Regions from separate parts of the Hoeflea ulvae genome, predicted to be linked through region 3. Evidence: predicted binding sites of a transcription regulator. Region 3 holds the regulator's gene; each other region holds the start of a gene.

Region 1 (4,249 bases), 530 kb from region 3:
AATGGTTGCCTCGAAGATGGCGTCCAGCGTGGCCGTCGCGCGGGCCTGACGCGGCCTTTTCCGGGGTGCGAGCGGGCGCGGTGAGGTGGCAGCCAAATGCGAATCCTCAAACTGAACAATCCTTCATATCCTAACCGCATCACCTGCACACACGAAAGGATCGTTCCATGGCAGACAGACGAATTGCGCTGGTTACGGGCGGCAACAAGGGAATCGGGCTCGAGATTGCACGGCAACTGGCCCAGGCCGGTGTTGATATAATCATCGGCGCGCGTGACGACGACCGCGCCAGAAAGGCCCTTGCGGATCTGGCGGACGAGGGGCTGAGCGCAAGCGCCCTGCACATCGACCTCTGCGACTGGTCAGGCATCGCCGCCGCCGTCGAAAAGGTTGCAGGCTTGCATGGGCGGCTCGACATTCTGGTCAACAATGCCGGCATCTTCGATTTCGCCGACGCAGCCCCGGGAAAAGCCTCGCTCGAGGCGGTGCGCAAGGTGATGGACACCAATTTCCTCGGCACATTGGCGGTCACCCAGGCCTTCCTGCCGCTGTTGCGCAAGGCGCCCGCCGGCCGGATCGTCAATCTTGCCAGTTCGCTGGGGTCGCTGACGCTCAACGGTGATCCGTCCTCGCCCTACTATGCCAACCGGTTCATCGGCTACAACGCCTCCAAGGCCGCACTGAACATGCTGACGATCGAGCTTCACGAGGAACTGAGAGGCACGTCGATCAGGGTCAACTCCGTGAGCCCCGGCTTCGTCAAGACCGATCTCACCGGCTATGGCACCATGACGCCGGAGGAGGGGGCCCGCTTGCCTGTTCGCTTCGCGCTTGATCACGAAGGCTCTGGCCGCTTCGTCGAGCCTGACGGCGAGACGCCTTGGTAGCGGCGCACAGCCTGCTTTCCCGCATTGGCAGGAAAGCAGGCTGCTTCCCGGAGGCTTCGGATCAGGTTTCCTGCGCCGCTTTGCGTTCGATGAAACGCAGCCGGTTGCTGAACGGATCGGTCACCTGCATCTCGAGCCCCCAATCCTGCTTCTGCAGGCCCGGCCGGTTGTAGCGGTAATTGTGCGCCAGGAGTTCGCCATGCAGTTTTTCGACGTCTCTGGCAAAGACCACCGCATTGGCGCCCGGCGTGGCGTCGCCCGAATGCTCGCTCAGATGCAGCACCATCGCCCCGCGGGACACCTGCATGTAGAGAGGCGCATCGGGCCCGAAACGGTGCTCCCAGTCGACGCTGCAGCCGAGAAATTCGAGATAGAATTCGCGTGCCTTGGCTTCGTCGAAAATCCGGATGATCGGGGCCGCCGCTTCCAGCCCGATGCCGCTATCGTCGCGGGTTTCCGGGCTTGCCGCGATCCGCGCCGCCAGAATGTTCCAGGTGTCGAAGCCGAATTGACGGGCCACGATTTCCAGCGCCTGGCTGTGAGTAATGGCAACGCCTGTGCCGGCCAGCCGCTCGCGCATGGCTGAAGCCATGGCTTTTGCATCGAGATATGTTCGCATAGTCCAATCCTGTCTGCGGCGAAGAGGATGATCAGTGTCCGCATTGCTGACTTTTTCGCCGATCAGGAGAACCGGAAAAACAAGACGCGCTTTCGCCAAACCTCAATGAGGCGCGGACTGCCGGCAGCGCTGGCCGTGGCCAGATTGTTTCTCAACTGCCAATGCTGGTCAAGCCTCAGTCCGGTGGTGTGGCGGCTCACAAGTTGTTGAGCCCGGCGCTTCAAGCACCGGAATGAACCGCGAACACTGGTCTTTCTCCCCCGAATCACTACATTCACGGGTATGAACCCAGCAGATGACGACATTCCGTTTTTCGGCGACGATGATCCGGCGCCCGCTCCCCCGCCTGCAGCCAACCCTCCGGCAAGCCAGGGCGGCTCGATTGCGGCGCGCGCTGTTGCCGCGCGCAATGCCTCGCGGCCAACGCCGAACTACCTCTCCGGTCTCAATCCCGAGCAGGCCGATGCGGTGGAATCCATCGAAGGCCCGGTTCTGGTGCTCGCCGGGGCCGGCACCGGCAAGACAAGGGTTCTGACCACCCGCATCGCCCATATCCTCAATCTCGGCCTGGCCTACCCGTCGCAGATCCTCTCCGTCACCTTCACCAACAAGGCCGCGCGCGAGATGAAGGAGCGCGTCAGCGTGCTGGTCGGCGGCGCGGTCGAGGGCATGCCCTGGCTCGGCACCTTCCACTCGATCGGCGTCAAGCTCTTGCGCCGTCATGCCGAACTGGTGGGGCTCAGATCCGATTTCACCATTCTGGACACCGACGATGTGGTGCGGCTGTGCAAGCAGCTGATCCAGGCCGAAGGCATTGACGACAAGCGCTGGCCGGCGCGGCAATTCGCCCAGATGATCGACGGCTGGAAGAACAAGGGGCTCGGGCCTGCCGAGATTCCCGAAGGCGACAGCCGCGGCTTTGCCCATGGCAAGGGCAGGGCGCTCTACACCGCCTATCAGGAACGCCTGCAGACACTCAATGCTGCCGATTTCGGCGATCTTCTGTGCCTGCCGATCCGCATGTTCCGCGCCCATCCCGATGTGCTGAAGGAATATCAGCAGAAATTTCGCTTCATCCTGGTCGACGAGTACCAGGACACCAACACCGCGCAATATATGTGGCTCAGGCTCCTGGCGCAGCGGACCGCGCCGGAGCGGCCAAACATCTGCTGCGTCGGCGATGACGACCAGTCGATCTATGGCTGGCGCGGCGCCGAAGTCGAAAACATCCTGCGCTTTGACAAGGATTTTCCCGGCGCCAAGGTAATCCGGCTGGAGCGCAACTACCGTTCCACCGAGCACATTCTCGGCGCTGCCGGCCATCTGATCGCCCATAATGAGGGCCGGCTGGGAAAAACCCTGTTCACCGAGCAGTCCGACCCCGATCACGAACGCGTGCAGGTGCATGCCGCCTGGGATTCGGAGGAAGAGGCCCGCGCCGTTGGTGAGGAAATCGAGCAGGCGCAAAACAAGGGCCGGGCGCTCAACAACATGGCGATCCTGGTCCGCGCCTCGTTCCAGATGCGCGAATTCGAGGAACGTTTCGTCACGCTTGGCCTGAATTACAGGGTCATCGGCGGTCCGCGCTTCTATGAACGCCAGGAAATCCGCGACGCCATGGCGTTTTTCCGTGTCGTCAGCCAGCCCGCCGACGACCTTGCCTTTGAGCGCATCGTCAATGTCCCCAAGCGCGGACTGGGCGAGGCGGCCGTGCGGCAGGTGCATGATGTCGCCCGTGGCCGCGGCGTGCCGATGCTGGCCGCCGCCCGCGACCTGATCCTGACTGACGAGCTCAAGCCCCGGCCGCGCAAGTCACTCACCGATGTGGTCGAGATGTTTACCCGCTGGCAGTCCATGCTGGAAACCACGCCGGGCCACGAACTGGCCGAAACCATTCTGGAGGAATCCGGCTACACCGAGATGTGGCAGAACGACCGCTCCGCCGATGCACCGACGCGGCTGGAAAACCTGAAAGAGCTGGTCGAGACCATTTCCGGCTTTGAATCCATGCGTGCCTTTCTCGAGCATGTGGCGCTGGTCATGGACAAGGACAACAATCCCGATCTCGATGCGGTCTCGATCATGACGCTGCACTCGGCCAAGGGGCTGGAATTCGAGACAGTGTTCCTGCCCGGCTGGGAAGAGGGCCTCTTCCCGCACCAGCGCGCGCTTGATGAGGGCGGCCGTTCGGGGCTCGAGGAAGAGCGCCGTCTCGCCTATGTCGGGCTGACCCGCGCAAAGCTGTTCTGCCACATCTGGTTCGTTTCCAACCGCCGCATTCACGGGCTGTGGCAATCGACGCTGCCATCGCGGTTTCTGGATGAATTGCCCGAAGCCCATGTCGAGGTCGCCGACATCGACACCGGCTATGGCGGCTATGGCAGAGGCGGAAGCTTTGGGGGCCAGTCCGGCGGCCCCTATGGCGCCTCGCGCTTTGACCGCGCCGAACCGTTTTCCGGCAATTACAACACCCCGGGCTGGAAACGCGCCCAAGCCAACAAGACCGACGCCGCCCGCGACAATTGGGGAACCCGTTCGGGCCCTTCGGTCGAGCGCATAGCCTACGGCGAATCCGGCCCGCGCGGCGGCTCCACCATCGATGGCGAGCTGGTGGCCAAATCCACCGGCACCACCTCGGCCTACACGGTCGGCGACCGCGTCTTCCACCTCAAATTCGGCAACGGCAACATCGCCGTCATCGACGGCAACAAGCTGACCATCGATTTCGACAAGGCCGGCCAGA
Region 2 (4,249 bases), 980 kb from region 3:
TGCCCCCTGCCTGGTGATGAGCCATTTCGCCTGTGCCGACGATTCCGCGCATCCGCTCAATGCCGAACAGATCCGGATTTTCCAGGGACTCAGGCCGTGCTTTGCCGGGGTGGAGGCCAGTCTCGCCAATTCTGCCGGCATTCATCTCGGCTCCGCCGCGCATCATGACATGACCCGGCCCGGCATTGCGCTTTATGGCGGTGAGCCGGTGTCGGGCGTGCCCAACCGGATGGCCCCGGTGGTGACGGCGGAAGCCCGCGTGCTGGTGATCCGCCACGCCCGGGCGGGGGAGACCGTGAGCTACGGCGCCAGTCACCGCTTCAGCCGCGACAGCCGCATCGCCGTGTGCGGTGTGGGCTATGCCGACGGCTTCCACCGCTCGGGCTCCGGCTCCGGCGTTCCGCTGCGCTCGGCCGTGCCGCAGGGGGCGTTCGGCGCGTTCAATGGCACCCGTGTCCCGGTGATCGGCAAGATTACCATGGATCTGACCATGTTTGACGTCACCGACGTGCCCGAGGATTGTGTCAATGCCGGGGATTGGGTCGAGCTTCTGGGGCCAACCATCACGCTGGAGGAAGCCGCAACCGCGGCGGGCACCATCAGCTATGAACTGCTGACCAGCCTCGGCCAGCGTCATGCACGCACCTACGTGGACTGACCGCTCTCGAGCCCGGCAAGCACAGTGGCAACCACCGCCCGCGCACGGTCTTCAGTGATCAGCGGCCGCATCCGGGCAATCACATAAGGGTCGCGGAACATGCGCGTGGCATCGTTGAACACCCTTGCCGCGGCAGCCGCATCGCGGTCGGGAAACCGTTCGGCCATCAAAGCGGTCAGCACCCTCTCCATCTCATGCACATGTGTCATGGCGATGTCTCCATGTCCGGACGCAAGGTCCAGATAGGCGGCAAACAGCACCGGATCCGCGTCATGCGTGGCGCATTTCATCCGCATCTGAACAAGCACGAAATCCTCCAGCCGCGATCCGACCGGTCCGGGCCCGCAGACAAGCGCCCGAACGGCTTGGGAAACATCATCAAACCAGTTTTCGGCCATCGCCGCGATCAGGGCATTCTTGTCGGCGAAGAACCGATAGGCATAGGATTGCGACATTCCCGCCTCCGCAGCCACGTCGGACATTACCAGCCGCCGCCCCCGGTTGGCTTTCAATACCCTTTCGGCAGCGGCAAGCAGCGCGTGTCGTCGCGCATCAGCATCGGCTTGTGGACGCGCCATCTCAGATCCATCGCCTGGTTCGCGCCTTGTAGGCGGCATACTCCGAACCAAAGACCTCCTCCGCAGCCCTTTCCTCGAAAGGAATGTACCAGAACCTGGCCAAGAGAAAGAACACGAGCGGCGCCACGATGCCGGCAGCATAGCCAGCCAGAACCGTAACACCCACCAGGAGCAGCAGGAAACCGAGATACATCGGGTTGCGGGTCAACGCGAAGGGTCCGGAGGTCACCAGCTTCTCCGGACGGTCGAATGTCATGATGGTGGTCTTTGACCGCAAGAATGCAAGCCGGGCCGAAACCAGCAGCCAGAGGCCGGCAATCAGCGGCACAAGCCCCCACAGCACGTCGGGCCGGTGGAGAAGCTGGGGACCGATGCCGGCCAGAAAAATCGCCTTGATCAGAATCACAAGCAGCAGCACGTGAACCGGTGGAAGAGACAGCATGATCATTCTCCTGATAAATGATAATATATCTCATTTTATTACTTAAATACCTCGACTGGCAAGCGATTGCACTCAAGGGCAGGATCCTGCGTGTCCACAAAACACTTGCCGTACTTACGGGTCCGGGAAATCAGTCAGAAAACAGGAACAAACAGTGGACATACTCGCATCTTCCTGACAAACCGTCAGCAGCAACAAGGAGATCCGGCTCTTGGCCAAAGCACGCGTTCAATTCGTCTGCCAGTCCTGTGGCACCGTCCATTCACGCTGGGCCGGCAAATGCGACGGCTGCGGTGAGTGGAACACCATCGTCGAGGATGACGCGACCGGCGGCGTCGGCGGTGGTCCGGGCACCGCGATGCGAAAGGGCCGGCCGGTGGCGCTGGCGAGCCTGGCCGGTGAAATCGAGGAAGCGCCGCGCATCTCCACCCTGATCAACGAGCTCGACCGGGCCACCGGCGGCGGCTTTGTCCGCGGTTCTGCGGTGCTGGTCGGCGGCGATCCCGGCATCGGCAAGTCGACGCTGCTGATGCAGGCCGCGGCTGCCTTGGCGCGCCAGGGCCACCGGGTGATCTATGTCTCGGGCGAGGAAGCCGTGGCCCAGGTGCGGCTCCGGGCGCAACGGCTGGGGGCCGCCGATTCAGGCGTGCTGCTGGCCGCCGAAACCAATGTCGAGGACATCCTCGCCACGCTGGCCGACGGCAAGCGCCCGGATTTTGTCATCATCGATTCGATCCAGACGCTGTGGAGCGACCTTGCCGGATCGGCGCCGGGCACGGTGACCCAGGTCCGCACCGGCGTGCACGCCATGGTCCGCTACGCCAAGCAGACCGGGGCCGCCATGGTGCTGGTCGGCCATGTCACCAAGGACGGCCAGATTGCCGGGCCGCGGGTGGTCGAACACATGGTCGATGCGGTGCTTTATTTCGAAGGCGACCGCGGCCATCACTACCGCATTCTGCGCACCGTCAAGAATCGCTTCGGCGCCACCGACGAGATCGGCGTTTTCGAGATGTCCGACAAGGGCTTGCGCGAAGTCGCCAACCCGTCAGAGCTGTTCCTGGGCGAACGCAATGCCAAATCGCCAGGTGCTGCGGTCTTTGCCGGCATCGAGGGCACAAGGCCGGTGCTGGTCGAAGTCCAGGCACTGGTGGCGCCATCGAGCCTCGGCACCCCGCGGCGTGCGGTGATCGGCTGGGATTCCTCGCGCCTGGCGATGATCCTGGCCGTGCTTGAAGCCCATTGCGGCGTGCGCCTTGGCAGCCATGATGTCTACCTCAATATCGCCGGTGGGTACCGGATCACCGAACCGGCCGCGGATTTAGCTGTGGCCGCAGCCCTGGTTTCCTCTCTCGCCGGGCTTGCCCTTCCTGCCGATTGCGTCTATTTCGGCGAAGTCAGCCTGTCAGGAGCCATCCGGCCAGTGGCGCAAACAGGTTTACGGCTGAAGGAGGCCGAAAAGCTGGGCTTCGCCAATGCAGTGTTGCCGTCGGGATCCGCCGACCTGCCTTCCAAATCGGGTGCAGGTCTGGCACTGATGGAAACGCTGGCCGATCTTGTGGCGCGCATCGCCGGATCGAAAGCGGCGCAGCTGACTGAAGGTGACGAGGACGAAAACTGAATTCAGCCCATCTGATGCCCGAAGCGGCGATGGCGGGCAGCGACTGAACGGAACGCGATTTCATGCCTATTACCCTTCTTGACGCCATCCTGCTTGGTATCACGCTGTTTTCGGCAGTGCTTGCCATGGTGCGTGGATTTTCACGCGAGGTTCTGGCCGTCGCTTCCTGGATCGCCGCGGCTGCCGCTGCCTATTTCCTCTATCCGATCCTGACCCCTTTCGCGCTCAAATACACCTCGTCCGACAAGATCGCCATGATTGGTTCGGCTGCGGTGGTGTTCCTGATCGCGCTGATCATCGTGTCCTACATCACCATGCGGATTGCCGATTTCATCATCGACAGCCGCATCGGCGCACTCGACCGGACCCTTGGTTTTGTTTTTGGCGCTGCCCGCGGCGTGTTGCTGGTGGTTGTCGCCATGTTGTTCTTCAATTGGCTCGTGGCCGCGCCGAAACAGCCCGAATGGGTGGCGACGGCGAAATCGAAGCCGATGCTCGATTCGCTCGGGACCAAGCTGATCAACATGTTGCCCGATGATGCGGATGCAACGATCCTTGAACGCCTGCGCGGCGGCGGGGCAGAAGACCCCGCCATCGACGAGGCGCCCGCCACGAGCGGATGAGTGATTCCGGTCGGGGATCAATCCGGCCGGTCTAGAAAAAGGTTCGATACCGATGACAGACACTGGATTGAAACCGGTCGACAACGAAGCCGACTGTTTCCATGACGAATGTGGCGTATTCGGAATATTCGGCAAGCCCGAGGCCGCGGCCGTCGTCACGCTGGGGCTGCATGCGCTTCAGCATCGTGGCCAGGAAGCGGCCGGCATCGTCGCCTTTGACGGCCAGCAGTTTTCGGTCGAGCGCCATGTCGGCCTGATCGGCGACACCTTCACCAAGCGCTCGGTCATGGACCGCCTGCCCGGCGACCGCGCCATCGGCCATACCCG
Region 3 (4,249 bases):
CAGGGCGCGCCGGAGTTTCTGACCGCCGCACGCGCGGCCTGCGCCCTGCCCGCGCTTCGCAAGGATTTCATGTTCGACCGCTACCAGGTGCACGAGGCGCGCGCCTGGGGCGCTGACGCGATCCTGATCATCATGGCCTGCCTGACCGATGACGACGCAAAGCGGCTGGAAGACGAGGCCCAAGACCTGGGTATGGCGGCGCTGATCGAGGTGCATGACGAGGCCGAGACCGAACGCGCGCTCCGGCTCGAAAGCCGCCTGCTCGGCGTCAACAATCGCAATCTGCGCACCTTCGACGTGTCGCTGACGGTCTCCGAGCGGCTGGCGGCCCTGGTGCCGGACGACCGCATTCTGGTCGGCGAAAGCGGCATCGGCTCCTTTGCCGATTGCGAACGGCTGGCAACCAGCGGGATCAAAACATTCCTGGTCGGCGAAAGCCTGATGCGCCAGCCGGATGTGGCAGCGGCGACCAGGGCGTTGCTGACCGGGCAGACCGCGGAAGCGGTGCGCTGAGATGGCCGATGACACCGGCGCACGGCTGACACATCTGGCAGAAGACGGGTCGGCGAGCATGGTCGATGTCGGCGACAAGGCCGATACGGTGCGCGTCGCCGAAGCCGAGGGTTTCGTGCTGATGAAGCCCGAGACGCTGGCGCTGATCCTGGCCGGGGACATGAAGAAGGGCGATGTCATCGGGGCCGCGCGGATTGCCGGCATCATGGCCGCCAAGCAGACCGCAAACCTCATTCCGCTGTGCCATCCGCTGGCGCTGACCAAGGTCGGCGTCGAGATCGAGCCCGACGAGGCCCTGCCCGGCTTGCGGGTTTCGGCGCTGGCCAAGCTCACCGGCAAGACCGGCGTGGAGATGGAAGCGCTGACTGCGGTGTCGGTGACCTGCCTGACGATTTACGACATGGCCAAGGCGGTGGACCGGGGCATGGAGATCGGCGGTATCCGGGTGCTGGCCAAGTCCGGCGGCAAATCCGGCGACTGGGTTGTGCAGGCGAAGGGATGATCCGATGGCATTGATGCCGGTTGACGAAGCGCTCAGGCGGATCCTGGAGGATGCGGCGGCGCCCCAAGAGCCGGAAATGCTGCCGCTGGCACGGACATCCGGCCGGGTGCTGGCCCGGGATATCAAGGCGCTGCGCACCCACCCTCCCTTTGCGGCCTCGGCCATGGACGGCTATGCGGTGCGCGCCGGAGAAGCCAGTGCCGGCGCCATACTGACACTTCAGGGCGAATCTGCCGCCGGACACGGCCATGACGGTGCTTTGGCGCCGAAATCGGCGATCCGGATCTTCACCGGCGCGCCGGTGCCCGAAGGCGCAGATGCCATCGTCATTCAGGAAAATACCGACAAACTCGATGATGGTTCCGTCCGGATCAACGAAGCCCCGGTGCCCGGCCGCTATATCCGCGATGCGGGCATTGATTTTGAGACCGGCAAGGTCGGGCTCGAGGCCGGACGGCTGCTCGATGCCGGCGCCATCACCTTCGCCGCCGCGATGAACCACGCGACGCTGCCGGTGGTGCGAAAGCCCCGGGTCGCGATTCTCGCCACCGGCGACGAGTTGCGGCTGCCTGGCGAAGAACTCGGACCGGGTCAGATCATCGCCTCCAACACCTTCGGCGTGGCCGCGCTGGCGCGCGAAGCCGGCGCCGAGATCATCGATCTGGGCATTGCCGCCGACCGGATGGAGGCTCTTGATTCGGCGATTGATTCGGCTCTGGCGCAGGGCGCGGACGTGCTGGTGACCATCGGCGGGGCTTCCGTGGGCGATCATGACCTGGTGCAAAAGGCGCTCACAGGCCGTGGAATGGCGCTGGATTTCTGGCGAATCGCCATGCGTCCTGGCAAGCCGCTGATGTCGGGACGGCTGGGCGGAATGCGGGTGCTGGGACTGCCGGGAAATCCGGCCTCGAGTCTCGTCTGCGCGCATCTGTTTCTCGAGCCACTGGTGACCCGGCTGGGCGGACGTCCGGACCCCGACAGGATGAAAAAAGCCATATTGACCAAGGACATGCCGGAAAACGACCTGCGTCAGGACTATATCCGCGCCGACCTTGCCACCGGCCCCGACGGCACGCTGAGCGCGACCCCCTTTGACCGCCAGGATTCGTCGCTGATGAAGGTCTTTGCCGACGCCCGCTGCCTGATCGTCAGGCCACCTTTCGCTTTACCAGCAAAACCCGGATCTACTTGCAGCGTGCTCGTTTTGCGCCCCTGATGTTCTTTCATTGTTTCTTTACCCCTTGCGGAACACAGATGGAGCATGTTAGCTGAGTTCTGGTTTTGTTTCATTCCGACCATCGGGCCGGCCACCGGGGTAAATCGACAATGTTGACGCGCAAACAGCACGAACTTCTTCTCTTCATTCACGAACGCATGAAAGAAAGCGGCATCCCGCCCTCTTTCGACGAGATGAAGGATGCGCTCAACCTGGCGTCCAAATCCGGCATCCACCGGCTGATCACGGCGCTGGAAGAACGCGGCTTCATCCGCCGCCTGCCAAACCGGGCCCGCGCCCTCGAGGTGATCAAGCTGCCTGACAGCTACCAGGCCAATCTGCAGCCGCGGCGCGGCTTCTCGCCCAGCGTCATCGAGGGCAGCCTCGGCAAGACACCGGAACCGGTCCGGCGGGCCACGGCCGCCAATGACGAGGCCTCGCAGGTGGCCGAAGTGCCGATGATGGGCCGCATCGCCGCCGGTGTGCCGATCTCGGCGATCCAGAACATCACCCACACCATCACCGTGCCGGTGGAGATGATCGGGCCCGGTGATCACTACGCGCTCGAGGTCAAGGGCGATTCGATGATCGATGCCGGGATCTTCGATGGCGACACCGTTGTGATCCGCAATGTCTCGAGCGCCAGCCCCGGCGACATCGTCGTCGCACTGGTCGATGACGAGGAAGCCACGCTGAAGCGGTTCCGCCGCAAGGGCGCCTCGATCGCGCTGGAGGCCGCCAACCCGGCCTATGAGACCCGCATTTTCGGACCCGACCGGATCAAGGTGCAGGGCAAGCTTGTCGGCCTGATCCGCCGCTACCACTGACTAGGTCCTTGTGACCGATGGGGAGACCGTCCGGGCCGGGCGGCCTGCTCAACCGGGCAGATCATAGCTTCGGCTGCGCCAGTCGTAATAACGCTGCACCGTCCAGGGCCGGACGACGCCTTCCGGGGCCGATCTGATCCGCAAGTCCGGCCGCTGCGATCCCGGGGCGCCCCCTGCCTGCCGGACATGGCTGCCGCCTGACTGATCTGCCAGTTTCTCAACAGGCTGGTCCGCAAGGGCGGCTGCGGGCTTGTTTGCCAGGGTGACCGTCATGGCGCCGCTGCGGCGCAGGCTGCGCGCGGTGACAAGTGTCGCGCCGGACCAACAACTCTGCATGTAGACCGGGATCGCCACCACCACGAGGTCGGCCCGGTCGCAGGCAGCCCCGATCAGCGGCGCCTTATCAACCGCAATCACCCGGACCCGATGATGAATGGCGGCGCAGATACCGCGCCCGGCGCAGTGAAACCGCGACGGCGCTTCCGCCGCAGCGCGCAGCAAGAGATCGAGGCTTTCGGGCTGGCCGGCATTGGCCGCTGCGGCCTGTGCATGGGAGACCGGCGGCCGATGCGGCGGCGCCCGCAGCGCAGCCTGCCACTGCCGGAACACGAAGGCCGAGGGACGCGCGGCATTGCTGGCAAGCCCGTCAGACCCTGCCAGGGCCACCAGCTTGCCGTCTTCGCTGATCAGGACATCGGGCATCGGGCTTGCCAGCGGCGGAAGTGCAAATGCGGCGCCCAGACCAATCAGCACCGCGCCCGTCAGCCGCAGCCAGCTTCTCAGATACACGAGAACGACAAGCCCGGCGCCTGCCGTGGCGGTGGCCGCGAGCGGGATCTGGCCGACGCTGAGATTGCCGCCGAGACCGTCGACATGATGGGCAACGGCGATAACGGCTTCGAGCCCCTGCCCCATCACCTGCAGCGGCACGGCATCAAGGCCGAGAGGCATCAGCAGCATGGCAGCCAGTCCGGCAGGCATCACCACCAGCGTCACCAGCGGCATCGCCAGCAGATTGGCGAGCAGCCCGTGACCGGCGACGCGGTGAAAATGATGCGCGGAAAACAGCCCGGTGGCCAGTCCCGCAACCAGCGAGGTAATGGCCAGGCCGAGCATCAGCTTGGCCAACACGACGAGCCAGCGGACCGGCCAGGCGCCCCCCACAGGCCGGGCGTGGCGGCCGCTGAGTCG
Region 4 (4,249 bases), 770 kb from region 3:
CAAGACCCGGCTCAACTAGGCCGTCATACCAACAGACTGAGTTAAGGCCGGGATCGTTTCCCGGCCTTTTTCGTTTCTTCGGTTCGGTGTCGTCAAAAGCGCATTGCCGTGCGTGCTGCGGTCAGTCCTTGCGCATCGGCCGGAAGGTCATCCTGTGCAGCGGGCAGGGGCCGTGATCGGCCAGCGCCTTGAGATGTTTCGGCGCGCCGTAGCCCATATGGCTGTCAAAACCGTAATGCGGGTGGTCAAGTGCCGCCCGCGTCATCATCCGGTCGCGCGTCACCTTGGCGACGATCGAGGCTGCGGCAATCGACAGGCAGCGCGAATCGCCCTTGACCAGCGCCCGGGCCATGCAATCTAACCCCGGCGGCACGTCGCGGCCGTCGACCAGGGCGAACCCGGCACGGGTCGGCAGGGCTGCCAGCGCCCGGCGCATGGCGGTGAGGCTGGCGATGCGGATATCGGTGGCCTCGATCTCGCGCGCCGAGGCGGTGGCGAACGCCACCTGTGACGTGGCCAGGATGGCTTCGTACAGCGCTTCCCGGGCTTGCCGTTTGAGCAGCTTGGAATCGTTGAGGCCGTCGGGGATCGCGTTGAAATCCAGAATGACGGCGGCAGCGACAACCGGTCCTGCAAGCGGTCCGCGCCCGGCCTCGTCAACGCCGGCCACCAAGCCGAAACCGCTTTGGACAGCATGCTGCTCAAAGCGATAATCGGGCATCGCCGGGTAGTCTGGAAACAGGGAATCAGGCGGGGTACGAGCCATGTTGCGGCAAACTCGCACACCCGCCTGATCCTCTGCAAGGCCCGGCGGCGGGACGGGTTGCCGCACGGGCGCCGGACCGCCCTGTAACGGGGCGGCGGACGGTCCGGATGGGGTGTCGCGCATGGTCACACCATGCATGAAAAGCGTCTCATGGCCCCGCGAACCGGGGCTCTACAGCAGGCTCAACTGAACCCCTTCGCCATGCGGCGGCACGAAGTGATCGGTCCGCAACGGCGATTTTCGCAGATTGAGGCCAAGCCGCTTCGCAGTCAGCTCGAAGCGCCGGGAAATCTGCCAGGCATAGGGCCCTGTCCCGCGCATCCGAGTGCCGAATTCGGCGTCATAGTCCTTGCCGCCGCGCATCGAGCGGACCAGCGACATCACGTGCCGGTAGCGGTCCGGGTAATGCCGCAGCAGCCAGTCGCGAAACAGCGGGCTGACTTCGATCGGCAGCCGCAGCATGACATAGCCCGCAGCATCCGCACCCGCCGCCTTGGCGGAATCGAGAATGCGTTCGATCTCGTGATCATTGAGGCCCGGAATCACCGGTGCCGCCATTACCGAGACCGGAATGCCGGCCTGCGAAAGCGCGCGGATCGCCTCCAGCCGCTTTTCCGGCGTGGACGCCCGCGGCTCCAGGGTGCGGGCCAGCTTGCGGTCGAGCGTTGTCACCGACAGCGCCACCCGGGCAAGTCCCTTTGCGGCCATGCGCGACAGGATGTCGATGTCGCGCACCACCAGCGCCGATTTGGTGACGATGCCGACGGGATGGCCGGCCGCTTCCAGCACCTCGAGCAATTGCCGGGTGATCCGCCATTGCCGCTCGACCGGCTGGTAGGGGTCGGTGTTGGTGCCGATGGCGATCGGCTGCACCTTGTAGCCCGGCTTCGACAGTTCCCGCTCCAGAAGCCGCGGCGCGTCGGGCTTGGCAAACAGCTTGGCCTCGAAGTCGACGCCGGCCGACAGCCCCATATAGGCGTGGGTGGGCCGGGCGAAACAATAGACGCAGCCATGCTCGCAACCGCGATAGGGATTGATCGAGCGGTCGAAGGACAGGTCCGGCGACTGGTTCTTGGTGATGATGGTGCGCGGCTTTTCGATCTGCACTTCGGTCTTGAACGGCGCCAGCTCCTCGAGGCTGCTCCAGCCGTCGTCAAACACCTCGCAGGTGGAGATCTCGAAGCGGCCCGACATGTTGAGCCCGGCGCCGCGGCCGCGAATGCGGTCATCAGTCAGGCGCATGCCGCTTGCCACAACCTGCGCATCCGCTTCGCCGGCGGTCAGGCCGGGTGCGAAAGCTGTCTGTTTCAACGTCGAAAGGCTTGGCATAAGACCTCCATACGCCCCGAAGCGGGGACAAAAAATCTGTGGCGCGGCGAAGAGATGTGCCGGTCAGGTGACTATATTCCTATCGCAAAAAACGGAACATAGCAAGAACATTAATCAGCGCACACCAGCGAAACGGAATTGATTAACGGATTCAACCGGCTGGCAACTTGCCGGCGCTTGATCTAAAAGAACCCATGATCAGCGTTTTCATCGAATGCAGCAATGACGAGAAGGCACTGGCGGTGACGCTGGCAGCGCTTGTCCATGGCGCGGTCGAGGGTCTTGTCGCCGAAGTGGTGATTCTCGATCGCGGTTCAAGTGACGGCAGCGCCGTTCTCGCCGATGCGGCCGGATGCCGGTTCCTCGACAATCCGGATCTGCGCGAAACGGTGGCCTCGGCTCGGGGAGACTGGCTGCTGCTGATCCAGCCGGGCGCACGGCCCTTGCTGGGCTGGGTCGATCATATCGGCCAGCATATGGCGGTGTCCGAGCAGCCGGCGCGGCTGCGGCCCTCGCGTGAATACAGGCTGCCGTTCTTCAAGCGGTTCGGCCGCCGCGTGTCGGCGCTGGAACACGGCGTGCTGATGCCAAAACGCCAGGCGATAGCAAATTCCGGATCCGGCCAGACGCTGGAAAGCCTCGGCCGTGGCCTGGCGATGAAGCGGCTCAATTGCGAAATCGTCCCGGCCTCGGTGCTGGCGCTGTCCTGACGGCTCAGATCAGCCCGGAGACAGTGTCCGGGTCGCTTCGATGAACCAGCCCGGCCTTGCCGCCCGCATGTGCTGCGCCGCCGCCTCTGCGGCCTCTGCGGAGGCATAGAGCCCAAAGCAGGTGGCGCCCGAGCCTGACATCCGCGCAAGCAGCGTGCCGCTGTCAGCAAGCATTGCAAGGCAGACTGAGATATCGGGAACCAGCCGCATTGCCGGAGCCTGCAGATCGTTGCGGGTCTGCGCCAGCCAGTCAATGAACCCGTCCCTGTCGGCCAGGCTCCCGGGCGCGGGCAGGGCGGCGTTGTCGCGGCGCTCGAGTTTCGAGAAAACAGCTGGTGTCGAGACGCCGACGCGCGGATTGACGATCACCATGTCGAGCCCGAAGTCCGGTGCAACCGGTTCGAGCCTTTCGCCGATGCCGCGGGCAATCAGCGGTTTTCCGTGCAGGCACATCGGCACGTCGGCGCCGAGCGAAAGCGCGATCGCCGACAGTGTTTCGGGGGTCGGCGCAAATTTCCAGACCCGGCACAGCGCTTTCAGCGTCGCAGCCGCATCGGCCGAGCCGCCGCCAATGCCGGAGGCGACGGGAAGCCGCTTGTCGAGCCGGATCCGCACCGCTGCGGCGTCAATGCCGTCACGCAGCGCCGCCGCGCGCAGGGCGTCACGGGCGCGGACAACCAGATTGGTATGCGCATCCTCGTTCGAAAGGCCGGCGGCTTCCGGCCCGTCGAGATCGAAGCCGTCACGGTCGCAGAGTTCCACCGACACCCGGTCGCCCAGATCGGTGAAAACCACCAGGCTTTCGATCAAATGATAGCCGTCCGCCCGCTGTCCGGTGACATGCAGCGCCAGATTGACCTTCGCCGGCGCCTCAGCCGTGAGCATAAGGCCGCGTGTTGCCATGCAGCGCAGGTGCGGCGTGGCCGGCCGGGGCCTGCCCGGCATGGCGCGGTTCGCCATGGGCCGGCTCAAGCCACGTCTTCTTGTCGGCGCCTGCCCCGTCTGCCTGCGGCAGTGCAGGGGCGCTGTCCTTGGCCCCGCCATTGTCGGCGGCCGGGATCGCCGGCTCCAGCGGCGGCAGGCCTTCGTTCAGCTTCAGCTCGATCTTCGGCTTGAGATCTTCCTCGGGATCATTGGCGAGCGCCCGCTTCCACTGAAACGTTGCTTCCAGCTCGCGCCCGACACGCCAATAGGCGTCGCCGAGATGATCATTGATGGTCGGGTCCGCCGGCTTGAGTTCGACGGCGCGCTCGAGCTCGCGCACCGCGTCGTCATATTGCGACAGCCGGTAATGCGCCCAGCCGAGCGAATCGACGATATAGCCGTCATTTGGCCTCAGATCGACGGCGGCACGGATCATGTCCATGCCCTCTTCGAGATTGATGTTCATGTCGATCCAGGAATAGCCCAGATAATTCATCACCTGCGGCTGATCCGGATAGAG

The links. Region 3 encodes LexA, which represses DNA repair genes until DNA is damaged. Its sites were predicted from a motif close to TGTTCNNNNTGTGTTCNG; they were not measured.
Region 1: OEG82_RS09890 (ATP-dependent helicase) is a predicted target of LexA. The motif match lies at 1,735-1,752, and genes of this name have one in related genera.
Region 2: radA (DNA repair protein RadA) is a predicted target of LexA. The motif match lies at 1,822-1,839, and genes of this name have one in related genera.
Region 4: OEG82_RS08745 (PA0069 family radical SAM protein) is a predicted target of LexA. The motif match lies at 2,188-2,205, and genes of this name have one in related genera.

The regions. Positions count from the first base shown of each region.
Region 1 covers NZ_JAOVZQ010000001.1:2,111,152-2,115,400, forward strand. The annotation lists gene OEG82_RS09875 (TetR/AcrR family transcriptional regulator) at 1-96, opposite strand, end outside; gene OEG82_RS09880 (SDR family oxidoreductase) at 168-887, shown strand; gene OEG82_RS09885 (glyoxalase superfamily protein) at 949-1,506, opposite strand; gene OEG82_RS09890 (ATP-dependent helicase) at 1,789-4,249, shown strand, end outside.
Region 2 covers NZ_JAOVZQ010000001.1:3,625,755-3,630,003, forward strand. The annotation lists gene alr (alanine racemase) at 1-658, shown strand, start outside; gene OEG82_RS17250 (TetR family transcriptional regulator) at 646-1,236, opposite strand; gene OEG82_RS17255 (methyltransferase family protein) at 1,238-1,678, opposite strand; gene radA (DNA repair protein RadA) at 1,890-3,299, shown strand; gene OEG82_RS17265 (CvpA family protein) at 3,362-3,922, shown strand; gene purF (amidophosphoribosyltransferase) at 3,975-4,249, shown strand, end outside.
Region 3 covers NZ_JAOVZQ010000001.1:2,642,283-2,646,531, reverse strand. The annotation lists gene trpC (indole-3-glycerol phosphate synthase TrpC) at 1-513, shown strand, start outside; gene moaC (cyclic pyranopterin monophosphate synthase MoaC) at 515-1,015, shown strand; gene OEG82_RS12570 (molybdopterin molybdotransferase MoeA) at 1,020-2,231, shown strand; gene lexA (transcriptional repressor LexA) at 2,342-3,058, shown strand; gene OEG82_RS12560 (ComEC/Rec2 family competence protein) at 3,107-4,186, opposite strand; gene OEG82_RS12555 (ComEC/Rec2 family competence protein) at 4,174-4,249, opposite strand, start outside.
Region 4 covers NZ_JAOVZQ010000001.1:1,875,636-1,879,884, forward strand. The annotation lists gene OEG82_RS08735 (F0F1 ATP synthase subunit B) at 1-19, shown strand, start outside; gene OEG82_RS08740 (ribonuclease HII) at 122-766, opposite strand; gene OEG82_RS08745 (PA0069 family radical SAM protein) at 938-2,095, opposite strand; gene OEG82_RS08750 (glycosyltransferase family protein) at 2,290-2,805, shown strand; gene OEG82_RS08755 (4-(cytidine 5'-diphospho)-2-C-methyl-D-erythritol kinase) at 2,815-3,717, opposite strand; gene OEG82_RS08760 (tetratricopeptide repeat protein) at 3,677-4,249, opposite strand, start outside.